2 regions of the Streptomyces sp. R44 genome follow, and region 2 is predicted to be linked to the other one. Evidence: riboswitches for the same ligand, from Rfam matches in the RefSeq annotation. Region 2 holds a riboswitch; the other holds the start of a gene.

Region 1 (15,081 bases), 4.4 Mb from region 2:
AGGTACATCACCGCGATGCGGTCCGAGACGTGCCGGACGACCGACAGGTCGTGGGCGATGAACACATAGGTGAGGCCCAGCTCCTCCTGGAGGTCGTCCAGGAGGTTCACCACCTGCGCCTGGATGGAGACGTCCAGGGCCGAGACGGGCTCGTCCGCGACGACCAGCTTCGGCTTCAGGGCCAGGGCGCGGGCGATGCCGATGCGCTGGCGCTGGCCGCCGGAGAACTCGTGCGGGTAGCGGTTGTAGTGCTCCGGGTTCAGGCCGACCAGGCCCAGCAGACGCTGGACCTCCTTCTTCACGCCGCCCTCGGGCTCGACGCCCTGGAGCCGGAAGGGGGCCGAGACGATCGAGCCGACCGTGTGGCGCGGGTTCAGCGAGCCGTACGGGTCCTGGAAGATCATCTGGACGTCCCGGCGCAGCGGACGCATCTTCGCCACGCCGAGGTGGGAGATGTCCGTGCCCTGGAACTCGACGGTGCCGCCGGTCGGTTCGAGGAGCCGGGTGATGAGCCGGCCCATCGTCGACTTGCCGCAGCCGGACTCGCCGACGACGCCGAGGGTCTCACCGGGGTAGACCTCGAAGTCGAGCCCGTCGACCGCCTTGACCGCACCGGTCTGGCGCTGGAGCAGGCCCTTCCGGATGGGGAAGTGCTTCTGCAGGCCGGTGACCTTGAGCAGGGGCTCAGTGCTCTTGTTGTCGCTCACAGCTTCGGCGCAATCTCTTCGGTCCAGATGCGGGTGCGCTCCTCCTGCGGCATGTGGCAGGCCGAGTAGTGGCGCTCGCCGGCCAGGGCCAGCTCGGGGCGCTGGGTGCGCGTGATGCCGCCCTTGGGGACGTCCGCGTACGGGCACCGCGGGTTGAAGGCGCAGCCGCTCGGGACGTTGATGAGGCTGGGCGGGTTGCCCTTGACCGGGATGAGCCGCTCGGTCTGCTCGCGGTCGATCCGCGGCATCGAGCCGAGCAGGCCCCAGGTGTAGGGGTGCTGCGGCTCGTAGAAGACGGACTCGGCGGGGCCGCGCTCGACGCACCGGCCGCCGTACATCACGAGGATGTCGTCGGCGAGCTCGGCGACGACGCCGAGGTCGTGCGTGATGATGACGACGGCGGAGCCGAACTCCTTCTGGAGGTCCCGCATGAGGTCCAGGATCTGGGCCTGCACGGTGACGTCGAGCGCCGTGGTGGGCTCGTCCGCGATGAGGAGCTCGGGGTTGTTGACGAGCGCCATGGCGATCATCGCGCGCTGGCGCATACCGCCGGAGAACTCGTGCGGGTAGTTGTCGAACCGCTTGGCGGGCTCGGGGATGCCGACCCGGTCGAGGAGTTCGACGGCCCGCTTCTTCGCCGTCTTCTTGTCGACGTCGTTGTGGATGCGGTACGCCTCCACGATCTGGTTGCCGACGGAGTAGTACGGGTGCATCGCGGACAGCGGGTCCTGGAAGATCATCGCCATCTCGCGGCCGCGCATCTTGCGGACCTCTTCGGGGTCCGCGGAGAGCAGCTCGCGCCCGTTCAGCCAGATCTCGCCGGAGATGCGGGCCTTCTGCCGGCCGTACTGGCCGACGGTGTGCAGGCCCATGATGCCGAGCGAGGTGACCGACTTGCCGGAGCCGGACTCGCCCACGATGCCGAGGGTCTTGCCCTTCTCCAGCTGGAAGCTGAGACCGTCGACCGACTTGACCAGACCGTCGTCGGTCGGGAAGTGGATCTTCAGGTCGCGTACGTCGAGGAAGGCGTCGGACGGGGCGGACTTCCCGGTGTCGACGGGCTCTCCGACCGCCGCGCCCGTCTTCGTCAGCTTGTCCGTCATGCGAGCCTCACTCGGGGGTCGATCACCGCGTACAGAAGGTCCACCACGAGGTTGGCGATGACCACGGCGGCGGCGGTGATGAGCGTGACCGCCAGGATCAGCGGCAGGTCCCGCTCGCTGACGGCCCGGAAGGCCGCCTGGCCGAGGCCGGGAAGGCTGAACGCGGTCTCGGTCAGGATCGCGCCGCCGACGAGGGCGCCGAGGTCCATGCCGAAGATGGTCAGGATGGGGGTCATGGTGGAGCGCATGGCGTGCTTGCCGAGCACGACCGGCTCCGGCAGGCCCTTGGCCCGCGCGGTGCGGATGTAGTCCTCGCCGAGGACCTCCAGCATGGTGGCGCGGGTGAGGCGCGCGTACATCGCCGCGTACAGGAAGGCGAGGGTGACCCAGGGAAGGAGCAGGCCGCCGAACCAGCCGCCGAAGGAATCGGTGATCGGGGTGTACGAGGACTTGAGCCAGCCCAGCTGCGTGCGGAAGACGAGCATGGAGAGCATGGCGGTGAAGAAGATGGGGAGCGAGACGCCGGCCAGCGCGGTGATCATCGCCGCGCGGTCGATCATCGTGCCCCGCTTGAGCGCGGAGACCACACCCGTGGAGACACCGAGGACCAGCCACAGCACGGCGGCACCGAGAACCATGGACAGGGTGACCGGGAAGGCGTCGGTCAGCATGGTCCAGACGTCCTGCTCGGTACGGAACGAGTAGCCGAAGCAGGGCGCGGCGCAGTGGATGGTGTCGCCGCCGCCGGTGTAGTCACGCCCGACGAAGATGCCGGAGACGAAGTGCCAGAACTGCACCAGGATCGGCTCGTCCAGGCCCAGCTTCTGCCGGATGGCCTCGATGGAAGCCGGATCCGCCTGCTTGCCGACGAACATCGCGGCAGGATCGCTGCCGGTCATCTTGGGGATGAGGAAGAAGATGCTGAGCGTCACCAGTGTGACGACGAGCAGCATCACGACGACCGCGAAGAGTCGCCGGATTATGTATGCAAGCATGCGGTCGGCCGGTCGGCGGCCGGGGAACCCGATCGGATTCCCCGGCCGCCGGGGCGGCCATCACCTGCCCTTCGGACCTGGCGGCGGGTGGTGCGCCGGTGAAGCGGGTCGGATTACTTGACGACGCCGAGCGACGCGTAGTCGTAGCGGCCGTTGTAGGCGTCCGCCGTGTAGACGTTGGTCAGCCGGGAGCTGCGCCAGATGATGTTCTTCTCGTGGGTGAAGGGCAGGTAGACCGCGGCCTCCGACACCTTCGTGTTGATCTGCTTGTAGAGCTCGCCGGCCTTGGTCGGGTCGGTCTCCTTCAGCGCCTGGTCGAACAGGCCGTTGATGGCCTTGTCGTTCAGCTCGGAGAAGTTGTTGTTGCCGCTCTGGAGGATGAAGCGGCCGTCGACCAGCGGCTGGAGGAAGCCCTGACCGGTCGGGAAGTCGGCGCCCCAGCCCATGATGATGATGCCGTAGCCCTTCTCCTTGACCACCTTCGGCGAACCGATGATGCCGGAGGTCTGGGCGCCGTCGAACTGGTCGATCTGGGCGTCGATGCCGACGGCCTTCAGCGACTGCTGGAGGGACTCGGCGGTCGCGATCTCGATCTTCTTGTTGTTGCGGACCGCGATCGTGGTCTTGAAGCCGTTCGGCTTACCGCACTTCTTCAGCGCCTCCTTGGCCTTGGCCAGGTCCGGGGCGCCACCGAGCTTGCCGTACGGGTCGGCCTTCGGGTCGGCACCCTTGATCGCCGGCGGCAGCATGTTGGAGGCGATGTCGCCACCGGCCTGCGGGCCACCACGGGCGGTCTGGAGGGACTTCGAGTCGGCGGCGTAGATGATCGCCTTGCGGCACTCGATGTTGTCGATGACCGTCTGCGGGAAGACCGCGTAGCGGATGAAGCCCGTCTGCGGGTTGTCGACGTTGTCCTTGTGCTGCTGGAGGACCTTCTGGCGGGCGGCGGCGCCGACACCGGTCGCGTTGATGTCGAGGTCGTACTCGCCCTCGACCAGACGGTTGTCCATGTCGTCGGCGTTCGTGGTGAACGTGACGCTGATGGTGTCCGGGAGCGCCTTGCGGATGGTGTCCGTCTTGGCGTCCCAGTTCGTGTTGCGGACGAGCTTCATGGACTTGTTCGGCGTGTACGACTGCCACTTGTACGGGCCGGAGGAGAAGACGTTCAGGCCGTACTTGGCCTTGGTGTCCTTGTCCTGGCGGACCGGGGAGGCGGCGGGCATGGCCAGCATCTGCAGGAAGTCACCGTTGGCGACCGGCAGCTTGAAGATGATGGTCTTGTCGTCCGGCGTCTCGATGGCCTTCAGACCGAGCTTGTCCGTGGTGGTGTCCTTGTACGGACCCTTGTACTCGCCCTTGGGGTCGAGGACCTGCTGGAGGTAGATCGGGCCGCCGGAGATGACGTCCTGGGCCCAGATGCGCTCGATGCCGTACTTGATGTCCTTGGAGGTGATCGGCTTGCCGTCCTCCCACTTCACGCCGTCCTTCAGCGTGAACGTGTAGGTGAGGCCGTCCGCCGAGACCTTGCCGGAGTCGGTGGCGAGGTCCGGGACCAGCTCGGTGGAGGCGGCGCCCGGCTCGGACTTGAAGGAGACGAGCTGACGCGTGTAGTAGCGCTGGAAGTCCCACACGAAGCCGTAGTAGCCGCGCTGCGGGTCCCACGAGTCGGCCTCCTGCGAGCCGATGAACTTCAGCTCGCCGCCCTTCTTCGTGGAGGGGCTGGCGACCTTGTTCACGGCGCCGTTGAAGCCGGCGGCACCCGACGTGCCCTTGCCGCCACCGTCGCCGCTGCCGCCGCCACAGGCGGTCGTGACGACCATCGTGGCCGCGGCAAGCAGCGCGCCCGCGGCGATTCTGCGCTGAGAGCTCTTCAGCATGGGTCCAGCAACCTCCGGGATAGTGGCGGCCGTTACGGCGGTCCGCCGATTGGGGTGGGCCTCCTGTCGCCAGCGGCAGGGGCGGGTCTTGCGTGTCGTCGGCGAACGGTCAGCGGGAGCCCTTCGGGTCGAGCGCGTCACGCACGCCGTCGCCGAAGAGGTTGAACGCCAGAACGGTGATGAAGATCGCGAGGCCGGGGATCACCATGAAGAGGGGGTCCGACTCGTAGGTGGTGATGGCCGTCGACAGCATCTGGCCCCAGGAAGCGGTGGGAGGCTTCACACCCGCGCCGAGGAAGCTGAGCGCCGCTTCGGTGAGGATGTTGGTGGGGATCATGAGGGTCGCGTAGACCATGATCGGGGCGATCAGGTTGGGCAGCAGCTCGCGCCGCAGGATGTAGAGCCGGCCGGCGCCCAGGCTCTGGGCGGCCTCGACGTACTCGCGGTTGCGCAGCGAGAGGGTCTGGCCGCGGACGATGCGGCCGACGTACGGCCAGCCGAAGAAGCCGATCACCAGGACGAGGGCGGCGATGCGCACGCCCGATCCGTCCAGGCCCATGAACTGGTTCGGAAGCACCGAGACCAGGGCGATCGTGAAGAGCAGCTGCGGGAAGGCGAGCATGACGTCCATGACCCGGCTGAGGGCCGCGTCGATCCAGCCGCCGAAGTAGCCCGCGATGATGCCGAGGACGGTGCCGAGGAAGACCGCGAAGACCGCCGCCAGGAAGGCGACGAGCAGCGAGATCCGGGCGCCGTAGACGATCCGGCTGAAGACGTCGCGGCCGTTGACGGGCTCGACGCCGAACAGGAAGTCCTTGCTCGCGCCGCCCCAGGACCCGATCGGCGTGCCGAACAGCGGGTCGATCTGGTCCTCGTGGAACTCGTCCGGCGGGTGGCCGAGGAGGCCCACGATGACCGGTGCGAAGATCGCGACGAGGATCAGGAAGACGACGACGAAGGCGCCCGCGAGGGCCAGTTTGTCGCGCTTGAGCCGGGTCCAGGCGATCTTCCAGGGCGAGCGGCCCTCGATCGCCTTGCCGGAGGCGCCGGAGTTGTCCGGAGTGCCGGGAGCGTCGGGCGCGCCGTCGACGGTGGCGGTCGCCTCGCCCGCACTCGTCTCGTGCAGTGGTGCCGTCATCGTGGTGAGGACCCCTCTCGGCCGCCGGTAGCCGGCCCTTGCCCGCCGCGGGTAGCGGCTCGGTGGAACAACCTGCTGGACATCGGCTCGAAAGGAGTCGAACGCCCTGTGTTCCGGGGAGTCTTCAATGCGCTTGCGATCACCCGCCAGACCTGAAGGTGAATGTTTGCTCAAACGTGATGCGGTGCTGCGACTTCCGTTATCCGGACGTCGTGATCACGTGAGCGGACCAACCGGGGCCCTCTTGTGCGCAATCGGACATGCCACTCAACTGGTGCCGTGCCCTATGGAATTGGGGTGAACGAAGGCCTCCGGAGGGGACTCGGGAGGCCTTTTCCGACAAGTGGGACGCTTGTGGCGTCTCAGTATCCGGACGGCGCCGGCGGCGGGTATCCGTACCCCGGTACGGCGGCGGAACCGCGTCCGGCGTGTGCCTCGCGGTCGTAGAAGGGGCGCGCGTTCGCCCGCAGCCAGAGCGCCACCGGGTCGTACGCGTCGGAGAGGGCGACCGTGGAGACGGGCAGTCCGTCGGGGACGGAGCCGATCGACTGGCGCATCATCGAGCGGACCGTGTCGACGGTCGCCGGGGACGTGTCGTACAGGTCGAGACCGATGGCGAGGTACGGGGAGCCGAGCGCCGGCTGCACCCAGCCGCGGCGCAGCGACCGGACGGCCGGGGTGCGGTGCGCGTTCTGCGTGAGCAGGGCGTAGAACTGCGGGATCTCCAGGGCGGGCTCGGTGACGCGCAGCGGCCCGGCGGGCATCCGGTCCAGACCGGTGGCGATCCGGCGCAGGTCGGCCCAGGGGATGCCGACCCCGCCGCCGGGGGCGTGCGGATTGAGCCAGACGCCCCAGCGGTCGGGGTAGAGGGCGCGGGCGATCTCGCGGCCGGTGACGAGTTCGTGGGCGCGGCTCCAGCCGGAGGCGGCGAGCTCCTGCGGGGAGGTGACGCAGGGCGCGTAGCCGAAGCCGTCGACCTCCATGTTCCCGTACTGGGCGTCGGGCGAGCCGGGGGCGCCCTGCCAGAGCAGCATCCAGAGCTCGCCGTCGGCGAGGGCGTGCAGCAACTGCTCGTACGCGTCGTAGCGTCCGGGTGCCACCTGGCGCAGCATGTGCTCGACCGTCCCGGTCGAAGCGGTGCCTGACGCGCTCACCCTGGGTCCCGCCCCTCTTCCGTCCACCATGTGGGTCTGTCCAGCGATCGAGTCGGTGCAGCGATGCGAGTCGGTGCAGCGATCGAGTCAGTTCAGCTTAAACAGGGGGCCGCTCACACGGCGGCGCGCTGGTAGAAGGGGCGAACCCGCTCCAGCATCCAGTCGCCGACCGGGTCCTGCGCCATGTCGAGCAGGATGAGGTTGACCGGCCAGGCGACCTCGACCCGGCCGAGCGCCCGGCCGAGGGCGTCCAGGGGGGCGTTCCGGTCGACGCCGTCCCAGCCGCCCAGCTGGACGCCGATGAAGAGGGCCGGCTCGGTGCCCTCGACGCTGGCCAGGGCGCGGCGGGCGGTGACGACGACTCCGGTGGCCTCGAACTCGGCGGAGGCGGCGGCGAGGAAGTCGACCGGGTCGTCCTGCCAGTCGGGCTCGAAGAGCCGGACGCGGCCGCCGCTGGCGGGGCCGTCGAGCGGGGTGCGGCCGATGCGGCAGAGTTCGGCGACGGCCGGCGGGGGCAGCGGGACGCCGACGGTGCCGCCGGGGTTCACGGCGATGCCGAGCTGCGGGGGCAGTCCGCGGGCGAAGTCACGGGCGGGGGCGACGGTGAAGGACATGTGGTCGCCGACGACGGCGAGGAACTGCTGCTCGGAGCTGAAGACGGGCACGTAGGCCGCGCCCTCGATCTCCATCGTGGCGAGGTCGAGTCCGGGGCTGTCCGGGCCGCCGCCGTTGGGCAGGGGCACCCAGACCGGGCTGCGGCCGAGCACCTCGACCAGCCGGCCGCCCGCCTCGGGGTTGCCGAGTGAGGCGGCAAGGACCTCTTCGAGCTCGTTGCCCGGCCACGTCACGTCCACGGTCGCGTCTTCCCCTTCTCGCACGGCCTGCCGCACCGGCCGCCCGGCAGCACCCTAACGCCGCCCCGGCACCGCCGTGGCCAAAAGGGAAGGGTACGGGCGTCCCGGGACGGCCCGGGACACCGGACGCCCCCTAGGCGGTCTCCCGGAAGCCGATCCTGCGGAGGGAGTCGGCGGCGTCCCGGTCGAGGAGGGTCGCCGAGGCGCAGCCGTGCGGGAGGCGGCCGGACTCGGCGGCCCGCAGGAGCCGGCCGACGGCCCGCCGGTGCCGCGCGAAGGCGTACGTGGAGACGCCCCGGCCGCGGGCCTCCTGGCCGGCCCGCGCGGTGTCCGGGGTGACGTCGAGGAGGACCAGGTGCAGGGCGCGGCCGCGCCGTCTCGCCTCGCGGGCGAGCCAGCCCCGCACCCAGGACTGGGTGCCGCAGTCGTGGACGATCAGGCTCGCGCCGGACCGCAGGGCGCGGCGCAGTCCGGCGTAGTGCGCGATCCGGACCAGGGGGCGGTAGACGGCGTACGGGAGGAGGCGCGGCATCCGGGCCTCCCAGCGCTCGCGGGCGTCCTGGGAGTCGATGCCGCTGTCTTGGGCGGCGCGCTTCATCAGGGTGGACTTGCCGCTGCCGGGCAGCCCGGAGACGACGACGAGGTCGCCGGCGGCGTAGGTGAGGGCGCGGGGGCCGCGGCCGCCGCGCTCGCGCAGGTCCCGCAGGAGGCGGCCGCGGCCGCGGCTCCGGGCGCGGGCCCGCTGGGACGGTATGCCGGTGCTCGTCGCGTATGCGCCGGTGTGCTGGATCCTCATCGCTCTCCCCCTGTCGGGTCCCAGGAGACCTTGGGAGACCCTTGCCCACGAAGTGTAAAGAATCGGTAATGCGACACAAGCGATTTGCCCCGCCGACACCGCATGCAATGATGTGCGCGCCAGGCGCGCACAGTCGCCGCACAATCGCATACCGGCCGCTCGAATCCGCGCGGGAGAGTTCCGGACCGCCGAGCGCGTCCGGGCGCCGAAGGAGCAAGACCCTCCCTTGAATCTCTCAGGCCCCGTACCGCGTGGATGAGGCAGATCTGAAAAGCGGGACACCTGTCGTGTCCCCACCCAAGGTGCAAGCCGACCTCCCGGCACCGATCCGTCGGTGACGAGATGCTCTCGGTGAACCTCTCAGGTTCCATGACAGATGGGGAGGACGTCCTCGCCCGTCATGTGTTTTCGTCACCGATCACGCCCTTGGGACCCGGGAGCCACCCCATGAGCACTGCCCCCCGTCTGACCGCCCTCGATGCCCTGCATCGTTCGCTGGGCGCGACCATGACCGACTTCGCCGGCTGGGACATGCCGCTCCGGTACGGCAGCGAGCGCGAAGAGCACAACGCCGTCCGCAACCAGGCCGGCCTCTTCGACCTCTCCCACATGGGCGAGATCACGGTCACGGGCCCGCAGGCCGTGGACCTCCTGGACTACGCCCTGGTCGGCAACATCTCCACCGTGGGCAACGGCCGCGCCCGCTACACGATGATCTGCCAGGAGGACGGCGGCATCGTCGACGACCTGATCGTCTACCGCCTCGGCGAGACCGAGTACATGGTCGTCGCCAACGCCTCCAACGCCCAGGTCGTCCTCGACGCCCTGGTCGCCCGCGCGGCCGAGAACGGGGGATTCGACGCCGAGGTCCGCGACGACCGTGACGCGTACGCCCTGATCGCGGTCCAGGGCCCGGAGTCCCCCGGCATCCTGAAGTCGATCACCGACGCCGACCTGGACGGCCTCAAGTACTACGCCGGCCTGCCCGGCACGGTCGCGGGCGTCCCGGCGCTGATCGCCCGCACCGGCTACACCGGCGAGGACGGCTTCGAGCTGTTCCTGAAGCCCGAGCACGCCGAGGGCGTGTGGAAGGCGCTCACCGAGGCGGGCGAGGGCGTCGGCCTGATCCCCTGCGGCCTGTCCTGCCGCGACACGCTCCGCCTGGAGGCGGGCATGCCGCTCTACGGCCACGAGCTGACCACGGCCCTCACCCCCTTCGACGCCGGCCTCGGCCGGGTCGTGAAGTTCGAGAAGACCACCAACGAGGGCCGCTTCGTCGGCCGCGAGGCCCTGGAGAAGGCCGCCCAGCGCGCCGAGACCGCCCCGCCGCGCAAGCTCGTCGGTCTGGTCGCCGAGGGCCGCCGGGTCCCGCGCGCCGGCTTCCCGGTCGTCAAGGACGGCCAGGTCATCGGCGAGGTCACCTCCGGCGCCCCCTCCCCGACGCTCGGAAAGCCGATCGCGATGGCGTACGTGGACGCGGCGCACGCCGAGCCCGGCACCCAGGGTGTAGGTGTGGACATCCGCGGCACCCACGAGCCCTACGAGGTCGTGGCGCTGCCGTTCTACAAGCGCCAGAAGTGACGCAGTCGTCTCACTCCTCGTCTCACCCCGCAAGACCCACGTTCATCAGTACTCCCCCGATCCAGGAGAATCAGGTCATGAGCAACCCCCAGCAGCTGCAGTACACCAAGGAGCACGAGTGGCTGTCGGCCGCCGAGGACGGCGTCGCGACGGTCGGCATCACGGAGTTCGCGGCCAACGCGCTCGGTGACGTCGTCTACGCGGACCTCCCGGCCGTCGGCTCGACCGTCACCGCGGGCGAGACCTGTGGCGAGCTGGAGTCGACGAAGTCGGTCAGCGACCTCTACTCCCCCGTCACGGGCGAGGTCGTCGAGGCCAACCAGGACGTGGTGGACGACCCGTCCCTGGTGAACACGGCTCCGTTCGAGGGTGGCTGGCTGTTCAAGGTGCGCGTCGCGGAGACGCCGGACGATCTGCTCTCCGCCGACGAGTACACCGAGTTCGCCGGGAACTGAGACCGGGCCCGAGACCCCCTAGGGATCGATTCATGTCGCTTCTGAACACTCCCCTCCACGAGCTGGACCCCGACGTCGCCGCCGCCGTCGACGCCGAGCTCCGCCGTCAGCAGTCCACCCTCGAGATGATCGCCTCGGAGAACTTCGCTCCGGTCGCGGTCATGGAGGCCCAGGGCTCCGTCCTCACCAACAAGTACGCCGAGGGCTACCCGGGCCGCCGCTACTACGGCGGCTGCGAGCACGTCGACGTGGCCGAGCAGATCGCGATCGACCGGATCAAGGACCTGTTCGGCGCCGAGTACGCCAACGTGCAGCCGCACTCCGGCGCCTCCGCGAACCAGGCCGCCCTCTTCGCGATCGCCCAGCCCGGCGACACGATCCTGGGTCTGGACCTGGCCCACGGCGGCCACCTCACCCACGGCATGCGCCTGAACTTCTCCGGCAAGCAGTTCAACGTGGTCGCGTACCACGTGGACGAGGCCGGTCTGGTCGACATGGCCGAGGTCGAGCGCCTCGCCAAGGAGCACCGCCCGAAGGTGATCATCGCGGGCTGGTCCGCCTACCCGCGCCAGCTGGACTTCGCCGAGTTCCGCCGGATCGCCGACGAGGTCGAGGCCTACCTGTGGGTCGACATGGCCCACTTCGCCGGCCTGGTCGCCGCCGGTCTGCACCCGAACCCGGTCGAGTACGCGGACGTGGTGACCTCCACCACGCACAAGACGCTCGGCGGCCCGCGGGGCGGCATCATCCTGGCGAAGAAGGAGTTCGCGAAGAAGCTGAACTCCTCGGTCTTCCCCGGTTTCCAGGGCGGCCCGCTGGAGCACGTGATCGCGGCCAAGGCCGTCTCCTTCAAGGTCGCGGCCTCGGAGGAGTTCAAGGAGCGCCAGCAGCGCACCCTGGACGGCGCCCGCGCGCTGGCCGAGCGCCTGGTCCAGGACGACGTCACCGCCCACGGTGTCTCCGTCCTGTCCGGCGGCACGGACGTGCACCTGGTCCTGGTGGACCTGCGCGACTCCGAGCTCGACGGCCAGCAGGCCGAGGACCGTCTCCACGAGGTCGGCATCACGGTCAACCGGAACGCCGTTCCGAACGACCCGCGCCCGCCGATGGTCACCTCCGGTCTGCGCATCGGCACGCCGGCGCTCGCGACCCGCGGCTTCCAGGCCGAGGACTTCGCCGAGGTCGCCGACGTCATCGCGGAGACCCTGAAGCCGGGCTTCGACGCCGACAAGGCCGCGGCCCTCAAGGCCCGGGTGACCGCTCTGGCGGACAAGCACCCGCTGTACCCCGGCCTGAAGTAATTTCGTACCCTTTTGTTCGTACGAAATCTCCGGGGCACCACGCACACTGGACAGTGAGCGTGGTGCCCCGCCCCTTGCTCAGCCCTCGCTGCTCCACCCCGGCAGACAACGGCGTCCAGCCCCCACAAGGAGTCCTCCCGTGGCCATCTCGGTCTTCGACCTGTTCTCGATCGGCATCGGTCCGTCGAGCTCCCACACGGTGGGCCCCATGAGGGCTGCCCGGATGTTCGCCCGCCGCCTGAAGAACGAGGGCCTGCTCGCCCACACCGCGAAGATACGAGCGGAGCTGTACGGCTCGCTCGGCGCCACCGGCCACGGCCACGGCACCCCGAAGGCCGTGCTCCTCGGCCTGGAGGGCAACTCGCCGCGCACGGTGAACGTGGAGACCGCCGACGACGAGTTCGAGCGGATCAAGGCCGGCGGGAAGATCAACCTGCTCGGCGCGCACGAGATCCCCTTCGACTTCGACGCCGACCTGGTCCTGCACCGGCGCAAGGCGCTCCCGTACCACGCCAACGGCATGACGGTCTTCGCGTACGACGCCGAGGGCGGGCTCGTCCTGGAGAAGACGTACTACTCCGTCGGCGGCGGTTTCGTCGTCGACGAGGACGCGGTGGCCGGCGAGAACCCGATCATCCCGGACGACACCGTCCTGAAGTACCCCTTCCGCACCGGCGACGAGCTGCTCCGCCTCACCAAGGAGACCGGCCTGTCGATCTCCTCCCTGATGCTGGAGAACGAGAAGGCCTGGCGCACCGAGGAGGAGATCCGCACGGGTCTCCTGGAGATCTGGCGGGTCATGCAGGCCTGTGTCTCGCGCGGCATGTCCCGTGAGGGCATCCTGCCCGGCGGCCTGAAGGTCCGCCGCCGCGCCGCGACCTCGGCCCGCAAGCTGCGCTCCGAGGGCGACCCGGCCGCGCACGCCATGGAGTGGATCACGCTCTACGCGATGGCCGTGAACGAGGAGAACGCGGCGGGCGGCCGCGTGGTCACCGCCCCGACGAACGGCGCGGCCGGCATCATCCCCGCCGTCCTGCACTACTACATGAACTTCGTGCCCGGCGCGGACGAGGACGGCATCGTCCGCTTCCTGCTCGCGGCCGGCGCGGTCGGCATGCTCTTCAAGGAGAACGCCTCGATCTCCGGCGCCGAGGTCGGCTGCCAGGGCGAGGTCGGCTCGGCCTGCTCGATGGCGGCCGGCGCGCTCGCCGAGGTCCTCGGCGGCTCCCCGGAGCAGGTGGAGAACGCGGCCGAGATCGGCATGGAGCACAACCTGGGCCTGACCTGCGACCCGGTCGGCGGTCTGGTGCAGATCCCGTGCATCGAGCGGAACGGCATGGCGGCGGTGAAGGCCGTCACGGCGGCGAAGATGTCGATGCGCGGCGACGGCAGCCACCTGGTCTCCCTGGACAAGGTCATCAAGACCATGAAGGAGACGGGCGCCGACATGAGCGTCAAGTACAAGGAGACCGCGCGCGGCGGTCTCGCGGTGAACATCATCGAGTGCTGAGCAGAGCGCTGAGCACCACGTGAGGACGGCCGGCCCCGGGATCCCCGGGGCCGGCCGTTTCCTCGTCAGGCGCGGACCCAGAGGACGATGACGTCCTGGCGGTCGGCGCTGAAGGGCTCGCAGGAGTAGATCGGACCCCAGATGCGGTAGCCGGCCTTCCCCGCGGCCTGGCAGTCGGCGTACGAGCCGTAGGAGCTGTTCGCGTAGTAGCCGGGGCCGGGGCCGGCCTGGGCGGCCCCGGCGGCGCCGAGCGCGAGCGCCCCGGCGGTGACGGCCGTGGCGAGTGCGGCTGCTGTGCGGCGGTACATGGCATTGCCTCCTGAAAACGCCGGGATGCCCCGGCGGAGTACGTGACGATGCGATGTGGTGCGGTGCGTTGCGGTACGTCCGGCTGCGCAGCCGGGGACGAACGTACCGTCGCGGACAGGGCCGCACAATAGGTCTAGGCCAATCCGCCTCAGGGTTCGCCGAAACCGGCACCGGGGTCGGGTTTCCGCTGTACTGTCCGCGCCATGACCGTCGAACACATGGACGCCGCGTGCGTCGACCTGACGCGAACCCTGCGGCGCCGGGGCGCGATCGTCCTCGCCGTCTTCGCCCTGGTCTGGGCGCTCGCGGGCGGCTCGGGAACGCCCGTCGCGACACCGGTCGACGTCGTGGCGATGGCGGTGACGACCGCCGTACTGGAGCGGGCCTTCCGGGGCACCACCAGGCCGGTGACACGGACCGTACGACTGCCCGCGAAATGGAACCGGGGGGTCGGTCTGGTCAACGCGGCCGAACTGGCGGCGATCCTCGCGGTGATCGCCGCGTCGGACGCCTCAGGCCACGCGGAGCTGATCCCGGTCGGGATCTGCCTCGTCGTGGGACTGCACTTCTTCCCGCTGGCCCGCCTCTTCGACCAGCGGCAGTACAAGTGGACCGCGATCCTGCTCACGGCGGTCTCGCTGGTCGGTCTCGCCGTCCTCGCGGCCGGGGCCTCGACGGAGACGGTGCGCGCGGTCGTGGGCCTCGGCGCGGCGGTCGTGCTGTGGGGCTCGTCCATCCACGTCACCCTGCGCGGCTGACCGGGCCCCGGACGGGCGGCAACTCACGTTGCTCCGCCCGCCCGGGCGGGCGGGTCAGGCCTTGCTGTAGTGCGCCCAGAACTCGTCCCAGGACAGCACGCCGTCGCCGTTGTCGTCGCGCTGCTTGATGAGCACCTCGGCGACCGTCTCGGTGACGTTGAAGTCGCCCAGCTCCGCCATGACGTGCTTGTACTCCGCGGCGGTGATGAAACCGTCGCCGTCCACGTCGAACCTGTTGAATGCCGTGCGTGCCGAGTCGATGTCCGCCACTGCGTCCGCCCCTTCTTGGTGCTTGTCTGACGGGGTCAGATTAGCGGGCCCCCGCCCTGGCGGATGATGGCGGTATGAGCGACGACGTGGCACGGATTCTGGCAGCGGCGGCACGCGGGGAGTTCCCGCCCCCGGACGGTTCGACGACGGTGGTGCCCCAGCCGGGCCCCCGGGACGCGGGGGTGCTGGCCTTCACGGCGCACTCGGTGGTCTTCACGGACGCCGACCCGGAGTGGGTACGGGCCGCGCTGGCGGCCACGTCGGCCGATCCGC
Region 2 (15,081 bases):
AAGGGCCCCGCGACGACGGTCGCGGGGCCCTTCCGGTGGATCTCAGTGCTCGTCGGCGAGGATCAGATACAGCTTCTTGCGGGCCTCGTTGATCACGGCGACCGCCTTCTGCCGCTGCTCGGGGGTGCCGGTCTTCCAGACCTGCCCGAACGCCTCCATCAGACCGAAGCCGGCCTGCCGGATCTCGTTCACGGCGTCCCAGTCGACCCCGCGCCCGGCTTCCTCCCACGGCGCCTCGGGGCCCTCGTCGGCCTCGGCGCGCCCGGTATCGGTGAGCGTGAACAGCTTCTTGCCACCCTCGGTCGCGCTGGTGATCAGCCCCTCGTCCTCCAGCAGCTGGAGGGTCGGGTAGACCGAGCCGGGGCTGGGCTTCCAGGCCCCTTCACTGCGCTCGCCGATCTCGCGGATCATCTCGTAGCCGTGCATCGGGCGGTCCTTCAGGAGCGCCAGGATCGAGGCGCGCACGTCACCGCGCCGCGCCCGCCCCCGGCCGCCGCCGCCGCGCCCGGGCCGGTCGAAGGGCCCGCCGAACGGCCCACCGCGGAACCCGGGCCCGAACGGCCCGAACGCCGCACGCCGCCCTTCGAAGTCCCCCCGAGGACCGGGGCCGCAGCCTCCACGACCGTGGCCGTGTCCGTTTCCGTACTCGTGTCCATGTGAACGCATCGCAACGCTCCTTCCATCGAGAATCATCGTCGAACTGTCGCGATGGCTCAACGATATATCGGAACTGTTCACCGAACAAGACCCGACCGATCGGTCACGCACGAAGGCGCTAGAGCCGCGGAAGAACGTCCCTCACGAACACGAGCCCGTCGCAGGCCCCGAGATGGGCCGGGTCGAACGAGGCGTAGCCGAACCAGGGGGACACGCGGGGCGCGGGCCGCGCATCGCCCAGGACGGCGGCAAGACGACGCACGTCGACGAGGCGGCTGTCCTCCGGGAGGGCGTACAGGAGCCCCTCGACGGTGTCCGGCGGCGGCGCGTCCACGCCCTGGTGCCGGATCGTGCCCAGGGCCATCGCCACGAAGGCGTACTCCTCGCCGAGCTGTGCGCTGACCAGCGCACCGGCGCTCCACCACTCCAGCGGCCGCCCGCCCATCCGCATCGAGCTCTTCTCCCGCTGGAGGTGGGCGTTCTGGGCGTAGGCGAAGGTCGGGCCGCGGTCGGCGAGCGCGAGCAGGTTGAGGGACATCATCCGGTCCCGTACGGCCACCAGCCGGGCGAGGCGGGCCGGCGAGGTGTCGGCCATCCAGTGGTGGTAGCGCAGCAGACCGAGCGCGGTGCGGCCGTGCAGGCGCGCCCGGTCCAGCTCCTCCGGCGGGCTCACCGCGCTCAGGTGCGGCCGCTGTTCGTCGAGGAGCGCCGCCAGGTCGTCGGCGAGCAGCCGCAGCCGGCCGGCCTCGGCGGACCGCCCCGCGGACCGGGCCGGGTCCATCATCGCGGCGGGCTCGGTCCACCGGCCGTCGCCGCCGAGCAGCTCGTCGAGCGTGTCCGGGGTACAGGGAAGCAGGTCCGCGTCCACGTGGGCGGCGAGGTATCCGTGGAGTGCGGTGAGGGCCTGCCGGGGGCTCTCGGCGCCGGTGATCTCCAGCGGGCCGTCGAATCCGGCGAAGCGAAGGTGCTCGGAGGCGGGCCGGCCCTCGTTGTGCGAGCGCATCCAGCGCACGAGTTCGCGGTTGGCCGCGGAGGCGCCCCAGCCATGGCTGAATCCGTGCTTCATGGCCTCGTCGAGAGTCCCGGTCCCGGTGGTGACGTACGCGTCCACGACCAGGCCCCTCAGGCAGTCGGTCTCGACCGCGATCGTCCGGTAGCCCGCCTGCTCGACGAGCTGCCGGAAGAGCTCGTTGCGCAGTTCGAGCAGGGTGTCCTCGCCGTGGGTGGGCTCGCCGAGGGCGAGCAGTCGGGGCCGGGACGGAAGCAGCCCCAGGACGGAGGCAGCGTCGACGGGATGGGTGGTGTCCTTGATGTCAGTCGCCATGCCTTCCACGCTATCGTTGAACATTCGGTGGAGACTTTTTCGCGAGCGACCCGCGATACTGTCGCTCTCATGGGGAAAAACCTTCAAAGCGAGGTGCGGCTCAGGCCGGTGGATCTGGCGCGCGAGCACGGTCTCTCGACGCAGGCGGTCAGGAACTACGAGGAGGCCGGCATCCTCCCGGCCGCCGCTCGCACGCCCCACGGCTACCGCACGTACACCCCGCTGCACGCCGGGGCCCTGCGCGCGTTCCTGGCCCTGCTGCCCGGCCATGGACACCCGACGGCGACGGCGATCATGCGGGCCGTGAACGACGGGACGGTCGACGAGGCGTTCCGACTGATCGACGAGAGCCACGCCCAGCTCCTCGACGACCGACGGACCCTCCGCGCCGTGGAGGACGCCCTCCGTGACCTGGACCGGGAGCCCACGACGCCGCCCGAGCGCGGCGGCACCTTCGTCGGCCCGCTGGCGAGGAGGCTCGGCATCCGCCCCGCGACCCTGCGCAAGTGGGAGGAGGCGGGCCTGGTCCACCCGCACCGAGACCCGAGGACCGGGTACCGCGTGTACGACGGAGCCGCCGTGCGGGACGCCCGGCTGGCCCACCAACTCAGGCGCGGCGGCTACCCGCTGGAGCGGATCGCACCACTGCTCGCCCATGTACGGACGGCGGGCGGCCTGGCACCCCTGGAGGCCACACTGACCGACTGGCAGGGCCGCCTGTCGGCCCGCGGCCGCGCGCTGCTGACGGGGGCCGCGGAGCTGGAGACGTACCTCCGCGAACGCGACGGAGACCGCCCCGCCTGACAGGATCAGCGCCATGCCGACACAAGACCTCGTACGCGAAGCCCGCGAGCTCTGGGAGGAACTGGCCGGGGCAGCACGGTCGTTCACACCCGGGGGCACTGTCAGCGTGATCGTTTCGCCCGAATCACGCCTGTGCCCGTCCGGATGGGTCGGCGTCGTCGCCCTCGCCGGATCGGCGATCGTGACCGTGCCGAGCGAGAAGACCGCCGCGACCGTGCGCACCGCCTTCTCGGGCCTTCCGGTGGAGGCGCTTGTGGACGCCGCCTCCGTCCGTGACGTCCTGCCCGTGGCCAGGACGCTCGGACCCGCGACCCTGGCGTACGCATCCCCGGAGGGCTTCCGCCCGGTCACCGGTCCCTCGCCGGTGGAACGGCTGCCCGCCGGCCATCCGGCCCTGCGCGCCCTCGAAGCGGCCGCCGGGCAGGAGGACTCCGCGGAGGCCTCCCTGGACGAGATCACCTCCCCCGCGTTCGTGGTCCGTGAGGGCGGCCGGGTCGTGGCCGCCGCCGGATACGAGGGCTGGCCGCGCCGGACCGCCCACATCAGCGTGCTGACGGCACCGCAGGCCCGGGGCCGCGGGCTCGCGCGGACGGCGGCCTCGGCCGCGGTCGCGCACGCCCTCGCCGCCGGACTCCTGCCGCAGTGGCGCGCGCGTCCCCCGGCCTCCCGGCGGGTCGCCGCAGCCCTGGGCTTCGAGGAGCTGGGCGCCCAACTCTCCCTGGAGCTCGCCTGAAAGAGCCGGCGCCACGAGCGTCTGCGACACTCCTGCGGTGATCACCAAGGACACCGCCCCGCTCTTCACCCAGTTCACCTCCCCCGAGGCGCTGCCCGCCGGGCTGGCGCCGGCCCTCGCCGACTGCTGGACCGAGGTGAGCGACGCGGGCGGAGCGGCCGGGTTCCCCTTCCCGCCGGTCGACCCGGCGGAGGTCGCCGCCGCGGTCGACCGCATCGTCACCGGACTCGACCCGGCCAGCAGCCGTCTCGTGGTCGCCACGGTCGACAGCGCCCTCGCGGGCTGGCTGTGCCTCCGCCGCGACCTCTTCCGCCTGGTCGCGCACTGGGGCACCCTGCACCACGTCCAGACCCGCCTCGCGGTACGAGGCCGGGGCATCGGCGCGGGCCTGGTCCGGCACGCCCGCACGATCGCCCGCGACGAGATGGGCCTGGAGCAGTTGCGCCTCGCGGCCCGCGGCGGCATCGGCCTGGAGGACTTCTACGGCCGGCTCGGCTGGCGGGAGATCGGCCGCTGGCCCGCAGCCCTCCGCCTGGCCGCCGACGACGACCGCGACGAGATCCTCATGGTCCTGACACCCCTGTGACCCCGGCGCCACGACGCGCCCGCACGGCACGCACGACCCGGGTGATCCCGTATCCGAGCACCCACGGCAGCACCGTGATCCCGAGGACGTACACGAGGAGGTAGCCGACGAGGTCCTCGGTCCGCGTCGGCTGGTCCCAGGGCAGGACCAGGGCGGTCGCGGACACCCCCACCGGCAGCAGCGGCAGCAGCACCGTCCACAGCCACGGCCACGGACCGTGCCTCCGGGCGCACCACACACCCGTCGCGGCCATGAGGAACGGCCCGAACGGCACCCACAGCAGCACCGGGTAGAACAGCAGCGCCCACCACTCGTCCCCGTACCCGAACATCATCGAAGCCCCCCGGCGCACTCGCCCCCGCACGACCCGCCAGGCCGACGCGGACAGGGACGGGTCCAGTTCTCCGCGATTGGCCTTGGCCCGCGGTTTTCCTCCCCCGGTACGGTCGGTCGCATGCGCATCCGAATCGTCGACGCCTTCACCGACCGGCCTTTCTCCGGCAACCCGGCCGGGGTCCTGCTCCTCGACTCCTTCCCCGAAGACGCCTGGCTCCAGAAGGTCGCCGCGGAGGTCAACCTCTCCGAGACGGCCTTCGCCCACCCGCTGCCCGCCGGTGGCGAGGCGGACTGGGCCCTGCGCTGGTTCACCCCGACCACCGAGGTCGACATGTGCGGCCACGCGACCCTGGCCACGGCCCACGTCCTGCACAGCACCGGCACCGCGAGCGGCACCGTCCGCTTCGCGGCCCGCTGCGGCCTCCTGATCACCACCGCCGAGGCCGACGGCACGATCACGATGGACTTCCCGACCTCCTCCCTCACCCCGGTCCCCGTCCCCGAGGGTCTGGAGAAGGCGCTCGGCGCGGAGATCGTCGCCGTCCACGACACGGCCGCCCACATCGGCGACCTCGTCGTCGAGCTGCGCGACGAGGCCGCGGTCCGCTCCCTCGCCCCGGACTTCGCCGCCCTGAAGGTCCTCTCCACGCGCGGCATCATCGCGACCGCCGCCGCCGAACACCCCGACAGTGGCTACGAGTTCGTCTCGCGCGGCTTCTTCCCCGCCGTCGGCATCGACGAGGACCCGGTGACGGGCAGCGCCCACACCGCGCTCGCCCCGTACTGGTCGGCCCGGTTCGGCCGCGAGGAGCTCACCGGCTTCCAGGGCGGCGCCCGTACGGGCCACGTCCGCACCCGCCTGCGGGGCGACCGCACCCTCCTGAACGGCCACGCCGTCACGGTCATCGAGGGCGACCTGCGCGTCTGACGCACGAAGAGAGCGACGTACGGAGACGTACGGGAAGGGGTGCGCGGCCCACCGGGCCGCGCACCCCGTCTCCCACGTCCCGCGTCCGTCACACGGTCGGCAGCCAGTCCACCTTCCCGGCCAGCAGCCCGTACCCGACGAAGGCCACGATGTCGAGCAGCGCGTGCGCCGCGACCAGCGGCCCGACCCGCCCCCAGCGGCGGTAGAGCAGCACGAAGACGACGCCCATCACCATGTTGCCGAGGAAGCCGCCGATCCCCTGGTAGAGGTGGTACGAGCCGCGCAGCACCGAGCTCGCCACCAGCGCGGCCATCGGCGACCACCCCAACTGGCCGAGGCGCCGCAGCAGATAGCCGACGACGATGACCTCCTCCAGGACGGCGTTCTGGATCGCCGAGAGGATGAGCACCGGGTACTTCCACCACACGTCGGGCAGCGCCTCGGGCACCACCGTCAGGTTGAACCCGGACGCCCTCGCCGCGAGGTAGAAGGCGAGGCCCGCGCTCCCGATCCCGGCCGCGACCAGCGCCCCGCGCCCGAGGTCGGACCACGGCCGGCTCCGGTCGAAGCCGATGGCCCGCAGCCCCCGCACACCCGGCCCTTCCCTCATCAGCAGGTGGGCGACGAGGACGACCGGCACGAGTGCGGTGGCGATGCCGAAGAGCTGCCAGGTCAGGTCGAGCCAGGGCCGCCCGGGAGCGTACGAGCCGTTGAGCGTCGCCGCCTGCTCCTTCAGCGCCCCCGGCTTGGTGAGCGAGCCGATGAAGCTGATGAGCGCCGACACCCCGCTCGCCCCGAGCGAGAGCGCGAGCACGATGAGCGTCTCGGAGCGCAGCACGCCGCGCGGCAGGCCGTCGGGGGGCAGGGAACCGTCCCTCAGTCGTTGCTCCGACACCACACCTGTCTCCGTCCCCGTCGCGGGCCCATGCCGTTCCGGCGGCCCCGGCCGACCGGGACCACCTGGACATGATCGCCCATGGAGGCGGACGGGGAGGAGGTCAGCCGATCCCCACCGGCCAGGTGTGCACCGGCTCGCCCGCGAGCATGAGCGTCCGGTACCGCCGGGTCGTCGCCGCGAGGGCCGCTTCCCGGTCGAGGCCCGAGTCCAGGGCCCGGTGGAAGGTGTCGGCCTGCCAGGAGGCGCCGTTCACCTTCCGCAGACAGCGCTGCTCGATCACCCCGAGGTAGAAGTCCCGGTCGGCGGGCTCGATGTGCCAGGCGTCGAGCCCGGCGGCGGCGAGCGGCAGCAGTTCGTCGAGGACGAGGCGTACGGCCGGCAGGGTCGCGATGCCGCCGGCCCGCCCCGAGCGGGGCCAGCGCAGCTCCGCCTCGATGCCGTGGCGGCAGGCGGTGTCGAAGTTGGCCTCGGCGTCCTGGAAGGTCATCCGCTTCCACACCGGCCGGGGGTCGTCGGCGAGCGAGCGGACGAGGCCGTAGTAGAAGGCCGCGTTCGCGATGACGTCGGTCACGGTCGGCCCCGCCGGCAGCACCCGGTTCTCGACCCGCAGGTGCGGGACCCCGTCGACCCAGCCGTACACCGGCCTGTTCCAGCGGTAGACGGTGCCGTTGTGCAGGACCAGCTCCTGGAGGCGCGGGACCTCGCCCCGGTCGAGGACGAGCAGCGGGTCCTCCTCGTCGCAGAGCGGCAGCAGGGCGGGGAAGTAGCGGACGTTCTCCTCGAAGAGGTCGTACACCGAGTCCACCCACCGCTCCCCGAACCAGGTGCGCGGCCGTACGCCCTGGGACTGCAGCTCGGGCGGCCGGGTGTCGGTGGCCTGCATGAAGAGCGGCGGCCGGGACTCGCGCCACAGCTCGCGGCCGAAGACGAAGGGCGCGTTGGCGCCGAGCGCGATCTGGACGCCGGACACGGCCTGCGCGGCGTTCCACACGGCGGCGAACCGGGCCGGTGTCACCTGGAGGTGCAGCTGCACCGAGGTGCAGGCCGCCTCGGGCACGATCGACTCGGAGGTGCACAGGAGGCGTTCGACGCCGTGGATGTCGAGGGTGAAGTCCTCGCCGCGGGCGGCGAGTATCTGGTCGTTGAGAAGCGTGTAGCGGTCGTTGTCCGAGAGGTTCTCGGGGACCAGGTCGCGCTGGGCGAGCGTGGGGAGTATGCCGATCATGACGACGCCCGCGTCGAGTTCCGCGGCCTTGCGGTCGGCATATCCGATGCCGGTTCCGATCTCTTCCGCGAGACGGTCGAATACGCGCCCGTGGAGCTGGTGGGGCGCGATGTTCACTTCGAGGTTGAACATTCCGAGTTCCGTCTGGAAATCGGCACTGGCGATCTTTTCGAGAACCGGCCCGTTCAGCATCCTGGGCAGCCCGTCGGTGCCGGCGAGATTGAGTTCGATCTCCACGCCCATGAGATTGCGGGGCCGGTCGAACCGCTTCTCCGCCAACAGCCTCGCGAGCCCCGCGAGACACTGCTGGAGTTTTCTGCGGTACTGCTGCCGGTCGGACGGGCCGAACCCGTCGGCCACGACCTTCTGCCCCATCGAAGCGTCCCTCCCCGAGTGGGCGGCCGCCGGGACGGCCGCGCGTCACGGACGATGATGCCCACCCCGCTGATCCACAACGCCTGCGGAACCGGCCTGTCGGAGGATAGGCTGGACGGAGCGCTCCACCGGCACATCCCGAAGGCATGGAACACGCGACATATACCAATGTCATATTGTCCTTGGATCCCGGGTCGGAATTCAGCCGTCCGCCTTCGCGGGGAATGCGCAGGTGAGAGCGGTATCGTCCTCGTGATTCCGCTTCAACTCCCCGCGATTAAGGCCTGATGACGCCTTGTCAGGAATATCCGCGAGGTCTAGCGGAAACACTGTGTGAACACGTGTCGTATAAACTCCGCGGACGAGGCAGAGTGTTGGCGCCCGGCCATGGCCTCATGGCCCCTCTCTGGCCCCGCCGCCGACAGCGCCGTCGTACCTGCCCACGCATCACCGTGTCTCCTGAGTGAGAGGCGACCCACCATGCTCCGACCCTCCCCGGCCCCTGCGCCGGCTCTCCGCAGTGTCCTCGCGGCTCTCGGCTCACCGACCGCCGTCAGCGCGCCGCGAACTCCCGCACTGCGGGCCGCACAGGGACCGCTGAGCCCCGAACACCCGCTGCCCGTGCACGTCCTCGGCGTCACCGGAGCACCGGGGCTCGCACCCCGCACCCGGCTCGCCGGCTGGCGCTTCCTGATCCGGAGCGGGGACCGGGCGATCGCCGCCGCGGACACCATGCTCACCCCCGACGGCTGGGCCTTCTCGCACTTCTTCGAAGGTCCGTACGTCTCCGCCACGGAACGGGCCCTGCTCCAGGCCGAGGCCCTGCCGGTCACCTACCGGCCACGGCTGCTGTCCGTACCGGAGCTCTACATGCTGACGCTCTGGCTGCAGGCCGGACCGGAGGCGGACGGCACCACCGTCGCCCCGGCCGCGGCCGATCTGATGGTGCCGCTGGCCCCCGCACCCCCGGGGATCGCGGCCCACCGCCCGTACCAGGTCGCCGATCTCCTGCCCGTGCTCAGTACGCGACTCGCGCCGCCGCCCCTCCTGGGCTCGCCGGCGCCCGCCTGATCGAACCCACGCGTCGCCGCCCCGTGACCCGCCCGGGTCATGGGGCGCACTCCTGTCCGAGCCGTGCGCCCGAACGCGCCTCCCGAACGCCCCTCCCGTACGGACTAGCCCGCTGGGACCACTCCGAACCACCCGAAGAGACGGTGCAGTTGACCTGAACCGCCCCTGCGGGTGATGCGTCTTCCCAGGAGAGGACGAGCTGCCGCGAAATACCTGCGGAAGACCGTCCGTGGGGCAAGACTGGGGACCGGAACCGAACCGACCGACGGGGGCGGCCATGAGCGCACAGAGCCGCAGGACATCCACCACGACGCAGCGAAAGAACCCACCCATGTGCCAGCATCAGCCTGCCTGTCCCACCGCCGACTCCGCCGACCGGGAGGCGGCCCGACTGATGGCACACCACCCGGAGCAGGGCTGGAGCCTGCTGTGCAACGGTGTCCTGCTCTTCGAGGACACCGGTGAACTGCTGCCGGACGGGCAGATCATCGCCCCGCACCGGCCGCTGACGGCGGGACAGGTGACGACCGCCGCCTGAACTCGGGCGGCAGGACACCGTACGAGGGAAACGCCGAGGGCCGGCCCGGAGGAGATCCTCCGAACCGGCCCTCGACGCGTGCTCAGTTGTCGTACTCGTCCAGCGGCGGGCAGGAGCAGACCAGGTTCCGGTCGCCGAAGGCACCGTCGATGCGGCGCACCGGCGGCCAGTACTTGTCGGCGGCCGAGACACCGGCCGGGAAGACCGCCTCGTCGCGGGTGTACGGGTGGTTCCACTCGCCGCCCAGCGCGGCCGCGGTGTGCGGGGCGTTGTGCAGCGGGTTGTCGTCGGCGGGCCACACGCCCGAGGCGACCTTCTCGATCTCGGCGCGGATCGCGATCATCGTGTCGCAGAAGCGGTCGAGCTCGGTCAGGTCCTCGGACTCGGTCGGCTCGATCATCAGCGTGCCGGCCACCGGGAAGGACATCGTCGGCGCGTGGAAGCCGTAGTCGATGAGGCGCTTCGCGATGTCGTCGACGCTGACGCCGGTGGCCTTGGCCAGCGGACGGATGTCCACGATGCACTCGTGCGCGACCAGCCCGTTCGGACCGGTGTAGAGCACCGGGAAGTGCGGCTCCAGGCGCTTGGCGATGTAGTTCGCCGCCAGCACGGCCACCTGGGTGGCGCGCTTGAGGCCCTCGCCGCCCATGAGGCGCACGTACGACCAGGAGATCGGCAGGATGCCGGCGGAGCCCCACGGGGCGGCCGAGATCGGACCGACACCGGTCTCCGGGCCCGCGGTGGGCTGGAGCGGGTGGTTCGGCAGGTACGGGGCGAGGTGGGCGCGGACGCCGACCGGGCCGACGCCGGGGCCGCCGCCGCCGTGCGGGATGCAGAAGGTCTTGTGCAGGTTCAGGTGCGAGACGTCGCCGCCGAAGTGACCCGGCTTGGCCAGACCGACCAGCGCGTTGAGGTTGGCACCGTCGACGTACACCTGGCCGCCGGCCTCGTGGACCTCGGCGCAGATGTCGGCGACGTGCTCCTCGAAGACGCCGTGCGTGGACGGGTAGGTGATCATCAGCACGGACAGCTCGTCGCGGTACTGGGCGATCTTGGCGCGCAGGTCCTCGACGTCGACCTCACCGTCGTCGGCGGTCTTGACGACGACGACCTTCATGCCGGCCATGACCGCGGAGGCGGCGTTGGTGCCGTGCGCGGAGGACGGGATGAGGCAGACCGTGCGCTGCTCGTCGCCGTTGGCGCGGTGGTAGGCGCGGACGGCGAGCAGACCGGCCAGCTCACCCTGCGAACCGGCGTTGGGCTGGATGGACACCTTGTCGTAGCCGGTGACCTCGGCGAGGCGCTCCTCGAGCTCGTCGATGAGCGTGACGTATCCGGCGGCCTGGTCGATCGGCGCGAAGGGGTGGATCTGGCCGAACTCGGGCCAGGTCACCGGCTCCATCTCGGTGGTCGCGTTCAGCTTCATGGTGCAGGAGCCGAGCGGGATCATGCCGCGGTCGAGCGCGTAGTCGCGGTCCGCGAGCTTGCGCAGGTAGCGCAGCATCGAGGTCTCGGAGCGGTGCGCGTGGAAGACCGGGTGGGTCAGGTACGCGTCGGAGCGCAGCAGACCGGCGGGCAGCGTGTCCTCGGTGGCGGCGTCGAGGGCCTCGACGTCGGCCGTGACACCGAAGGCACCCCAGACGGCGGCGAGCTGCTCGCGCCCGGTGGTCTCGTCGCAGGAGATCGACACGAGGTCGGCGTCGACGCGGTAGAGGTTCACCCCGGCCTCGCGGGCGGCGGCGACGACCTCGTCGGCCTTGCCGGGCACGCGGACGGTGAGGGTGTCGAAGTACGAGCCGTGCACGACCTCGACCCCACCGGCGGTGAGACCGGCCGCGAGGAGGGCGGCGTATCGGTGCGTGCGCTCGGCGATCTGCTTCAGGCCGTCCGGACCGTGGTAGACGGCGTACATGCCGGCCATGACGGCGAGCAGCACCTGAGCGGTACAGATGTTGCTGGTGGCCTTCTCGCGGCGGATGTGCTGCTCGCGGGTCTGCAGGGCCAGACGGTAGGCGCGGTTGCCGTCGGCGTCGACGGAGACGCCCACGAGGCGGCCGGGGAGGGAGCGGGCGTGCTTGTCCTGGACGGCCATGTAGCCGGCGTGCGGGCCACCGAAGCCCATGGGGACGCCGAAGCGCTGGGTGGTGCCGACGGCGATGTCGGCGCCGAGCTCGCCGGGCGAGGTGAGCAGGGTGAGCGCGAGCAGGTCGGCGGCGACGGTGACGATCGCGCCGAGCTCGTGGGCGGCGTCGATCAGCGGCTTGATGTCGCGGACGGCGCCGGAGGCACCGGGGTACTGGACGAGCACACCGAAGACACCGCGCTCGGCGACGTCGGCGGGAATGCCGTCGCTCAGATCGGCGACGACGACCTCGACACCGGTCGGCTCGGCACGGGTCTCGATGACGGCGATGGTCTGCGGCAGCGCGTCGGCGTCGACGAGGAAGACCCCGTTCTTGACCTTGCCGACTCGGCGGGAGAGGGCCATGGCCTCGGCGGCGGCGGTGCCCTCGTCGAGGAGGGAGGCGCCGGAGGTGGGCAGACCGGTGAGGTCGGCGACCATGGTCTGGAAGTTGAGCAGGGCCTCAAGGCGCCCCTGCGAGATCTCGGGCTGGTACGGCGTGTAGGCCGTGTACCAGGCCGGGTTCTCCATGACATTCCGGAGAATGACGGGCGGCGTGAAGGTCCCGTAGTAGCCGAGACCGATCATCGGGGCGAGGACCTGGTTGCGGTCGGCGAGCGTGCGCAGCTCGGCGAGCACCTCGGCCTCGGTGCGCGCGGCCGGCAGGCCCAGCGCCTCGGCGTTCTTGATGACGTCCGGCACCGCGGCGGCCGTGAGCTCGTCGAGCGAGCCGTAACCGACCTGGGCGAGCATCTTGGCCCGAGCCTCGGCGTCGGGCCCGATGTGCCGCTGCTCGAACGGGATGCCCTGTTCGAGCTCGGAGAGCGGAGTGCGGTTGGCGGTCATGTACGGAGGCCTCCTGGTCGTCACGACCTGCGAGGGGCACCACGGCGCGGGTACCCGGACGGCCTCCCCCTCTGTCATCTCAACCTGAGAGTTTCACCGGCACGCCTCGCGGCCCGCCGGCTTTCACCGTCGGTGAGAGCGGAATGCCGTCGGACATTCCGCTCTGCTTTCCAGAGTGACCTCGTCCGCGCGGTACAGGGGCCTGAGAGATTCCGGGGAGGATTTGCTCCTTCGGCGCCCACCGGAAGGTTTCTCCGGGGGACTCTCCCGCACAGGGTCGACAGCCACAACCAGCCTACCAGCGAGGTTGCGGCTTCCATCGCTCAAGTGGCCGACATCCCAGATGTGCACTTTCGTAGGGGTGTAGAGCAGTTGCGACCAGTTGGAGGGACCGTGCAGACCGATATCGATCCGCGCAGCCTGATCGGCCGCAAGGCGTTCGACCGGAACGGACACAAGATCGGAACCGTGGACGAGGTGTACCTGGACGACGCGACCGGCATCCCGGAGTGGGCCGCGGTCCGCACGGGCCTGTTCAGCAGGGACGCCTTCGTCCCCCTGGAGCCGAGCGCGCTGCTCGACGACGGCCTCCACATCCCGTACGAGAGGGCTCTCATCAAGGACGCCCCGGACTTCGGGGTGGGCCGCCACCTGTCGCCGGAGCAGGAGCTCCAGCTCTACCGCCACTACAGCCTGGCCCTCCCGCCCCCGCCCCCGGACGCCCCGGACAAGGACTTCGGCCGCCTGGCGGGCCAGGACGGCCCCTGAGGGCCCCACGCACGAGGCAGCCGCGGAAGGGCCCGCACCGCACGGCCGGTGCGGGTCACGCCGCCGCGTCCCCGCGCACCAGCGGCAACGGCTCCGAGGGCTCCAGCTCCGGATCGTCCACGGAGAACGTCCGCACCCGCCCGGGCCCGGACCACGGATCCTCGAACCGCACCGTGACCCGCCCCACCCCGCTGCCCTGGACCCACCCGGCCCCGTACACGGCGTGCCGTACGTCGTGCCCGGGCGCCCACACCCGCTCGACGCTCTCCGCCTCGGCGGAGGGCGCCGCCTCCACCTCTTCGGCCACCTCGGGCCCGGCTTCGTCCGCCGGCCGCTCGGAGGCCCCGGCCTGAGCGAACAGGTCCTCCTGCGTGTAGTCCGCGAGCCCGCTCACCCCGACCCCCAGCAACCGCACGCCCCCGGTCGTGTCCACCGCCTCCAGGAGCCGCCCCGCGGCCTCCCGTACGACGCCCGGGTCGTCCGTCGGCCCCCGCAGCGTCTCGGACCGGGTGAGCGTCGAGAAGTCGTAGCGCCGCACCTTCAGGACGATGGTCCGCCCCGAGTGCCCGGAGGCCCGCAGCCGCCCCACGCACCGCTCCGCGAGCCGTTCGACCTCGATCCGGATCCGTACGCGGTCGTGGAGGTCCACGTCGAAGGTGTCCTCGACCGACACCGACTTGGCGTCCCGCTCGGCCACCACGGCCCGATCGTCGTACCCCTGGGCCATCCGGTACAGGGACGCCCCGTGCGCCCGTCCCAGGAGCCGTACGAGCTCGTCCTCGCCCGCCTCCGCGAGATCGGAGACGGTGGTCATCCCGGCGCGCCGCAGGTGCTCCCCGGTGGCCGGCCCGACCCCGGGCAGGATCCGCACCGATCGCGGCCCGAGCAGCTCCCGCTCGGTGCCGGGCTCGATGAGGACCAGCCCGTCCGGTTTGGCCTCCTCGGAGGCGATCTTCGCGATCATCTTGGACCCGGCCAGCCCCACGGACCCGGTGAGCCCGGTCGTCGCGAGGATGTCGGCCCGCAGCCGCTCCCCCACGGCCCGCGCGCTCGCGCTGTCGTCGGCGACACCGCCGGCTTCGAGGTCGACGAAGGCCTCGTCGAGGCTGAGGGGCTCGACGAGCGGCGAGAGCCGCCCGAGCAGCTCCATGACCTGCTCGCTGATGGAGCGGTAGAAGGCGAAGCGCGGCACGAGATACGCGGCGTTCGGCGCGAGCCGTCGCGCCTGCCCCATCGGCATGGCCGAGTGCACCCCGAAGCGACGGGCCTCGTAGGAGGCGGTGGCGACCACGCCCCGGGGCCCGAGGCCGCCGACGACCACGGGCTTTCCGCGCAGACTGGGCTTCGACGCCTGCTCGGCGGCGGCGAAGAAGGCATCCATGTCGAGATGCAGGATGGTGGGCGCGGCTCTCACACGTCCGATGCTGCCCTACGCCACTGACAACGCCCCCGAGGCCCACCAGGCGCCTCCGGAACGGGCAGCCCCGCACCTCGACACAATCCGGCCGTCAGACCGCCTTGTCGCGCCGCCGCCGCGCCAGCTCGTCGCCCGGGTTGTGCCCGACCAGCGTCTCGCCGGTGTCGACCCGCTCCCCGTGGAGCTGCGAGAGCGCGGCCTCGACGTCGCGCCAGACGACCCCGACGGCGATGCCGAAGACGCCCTGCCCGCCCTGGAGGAGGTCGACGACCTCGTCGGGCGAGGAGCACTCGTACACGGTCGCCCCGTCGCTCATGAGCGTCATCCGCTCCAGGTCCCGGAAGCCCCGGGCGCGCAGGTGCTGCACCGCGGCCCGGATGTTCTGGAGGGCGACCCCGGTGTCGAGGAACCGCTTGACGATCTTCAGTACGACGACGTCGCGGAAGCTGTACA

What was found. Region 2 has a riboswitch for glycine ahead of gcvP (aminomethyl-transferring glycine dehydrogenase). Riboswitches for the same ligand answer to the same signal wherever they lie in the genome.
Region 1: linked by a shared signal. The riboswitch ahead of gcvT (glycine cleavage system aminomethyltransferase GcvT) and the one ahead of gcvP (aminomethyl-transferring glycine dehydrogenase) in region 2 are both predicted to bind glycine.

Annotation. Positions count from the first base shown of each region.
Region 1 is NZ_CP163444.1:5,956,117-5,971,197, reverse strand. Features, by position in the region: gene AB5J54_RS27895 (ABC transporter ATP-binding protein) at 1-734, opposite strand, end outside; gene AB5J54_RS27890 (ABC transporter ATP-binding protein) at 704-1,810, opposite strand; gene AB5J54_RS27885 (ABC transporter permease) at 1,807-2,805, opposite strand; gene AB5J54_RS27880 (ABC transporter substrate-binding protein) at 2,919-4,682, opposite strand; gene AB5J54_RS27875 (ABC transporter permease) at 4,792-5,820, opposite strand; gene AB5J54_RS27870 (enhanced serine sensitivity protein SseB C-terminal domain-containing protein) at 6,183-6,974, opposite strand; gene AB5J54_RS27865 (enhanced serine sensitivity protein SseB) at 7,088-7,828, opposite strand; gene AB5J54_RS27860 (AAA family ATPase) at 7,962-8,624, opposite strand; glycine riboswitch at 8,785-8,884, shown strand; gene gcvT (glycine cleavage system aminomethyltransferase GcvT) at 9,072-10,205, shown strand; gene gcvH (glycine cleavage system protein GcvH) at 10,283-10,660, shown strand; gene glyA (serine hydroxymethyltransferase) at 10,693-11,961, shown strand; gene AB5J54_RS27840 (L-serine ammonia-lyase) at 12,101-13,471, shown strand; gene AB5J54_RS27835 (hypothetical protein) at 13,537-13,779, opposite strand; gene AB5J54_RS27830 (hypothetical protein) at 13,984-14,538, shown strand; gene AB5J54_RS27825 (EF-hand domain-containing protein) at 14,593-14,808, opposite strand; gene AB5J54_RS27820 (GNAT family N-acetyltransferase) at 14,883-15,081, shown strand, end outside.
Region 2 is NZ_CP163444.1:1,512,446-1,527,526, forward strand. Features, by position in the region: gene AB5J54_RS07050 (PadR family transcriptional regulator) at 43-666, opposite strand; gene AB5J54_RS07055 (erythromycin esterase family protein) at 776-1,981, opposite strand; gene AB5J54_RS07060 (TioE family transcriptional regulator) at 2,051-2,785, shown strand; gene AB5J54_RS07065 (GNAT family N-acetyltransferase) at 2,799-3,518, shown strand; gene AB5J54_RS07070 (N-acetyltransferase family protein) at 3,610-4,104, shown strand; gene AB5J54_RS07075 (hypothetical protein) at 4,082-4,438, opposite strand; gene AB5J54_RS07080 (PhzF family phenazine biosynthesis protein) at 4,559-5,368, shown strand; gene AB5J54_RS07085 (CPBP family intramembrane glutamic endopeptidase) at 5,457-6,248, opposite strand; gene AB5J54_RS07090 (glutamate--cysteine ligase) at 6,367-7,866, opposite strand; gene AB5J54_RS07095 (hypothetical protein) at 8,347-8,937, shown strand; gene AB5J54_RS07100 (DUF5999 family protein) at 9,269-9,475, shown strand; gene gcvP (aminomethyl-transferring glycine dehydrogenase) at 9,558-12,443, opposite strand; glycine riboswitch at 12,624-12,723, opposite strand; gene AB5J54_RS07110 (PRC-barrel domain-containing protein) at 12,837-13,211, shown strand; gene AB5J54_RS07115 (DNA polymerase IV) at 13,267-14,625, opposite strand; gene AB5J54_RS07120 (MerR family transcriptional regulator) at 14,720-15,081, opposite strand, start outside.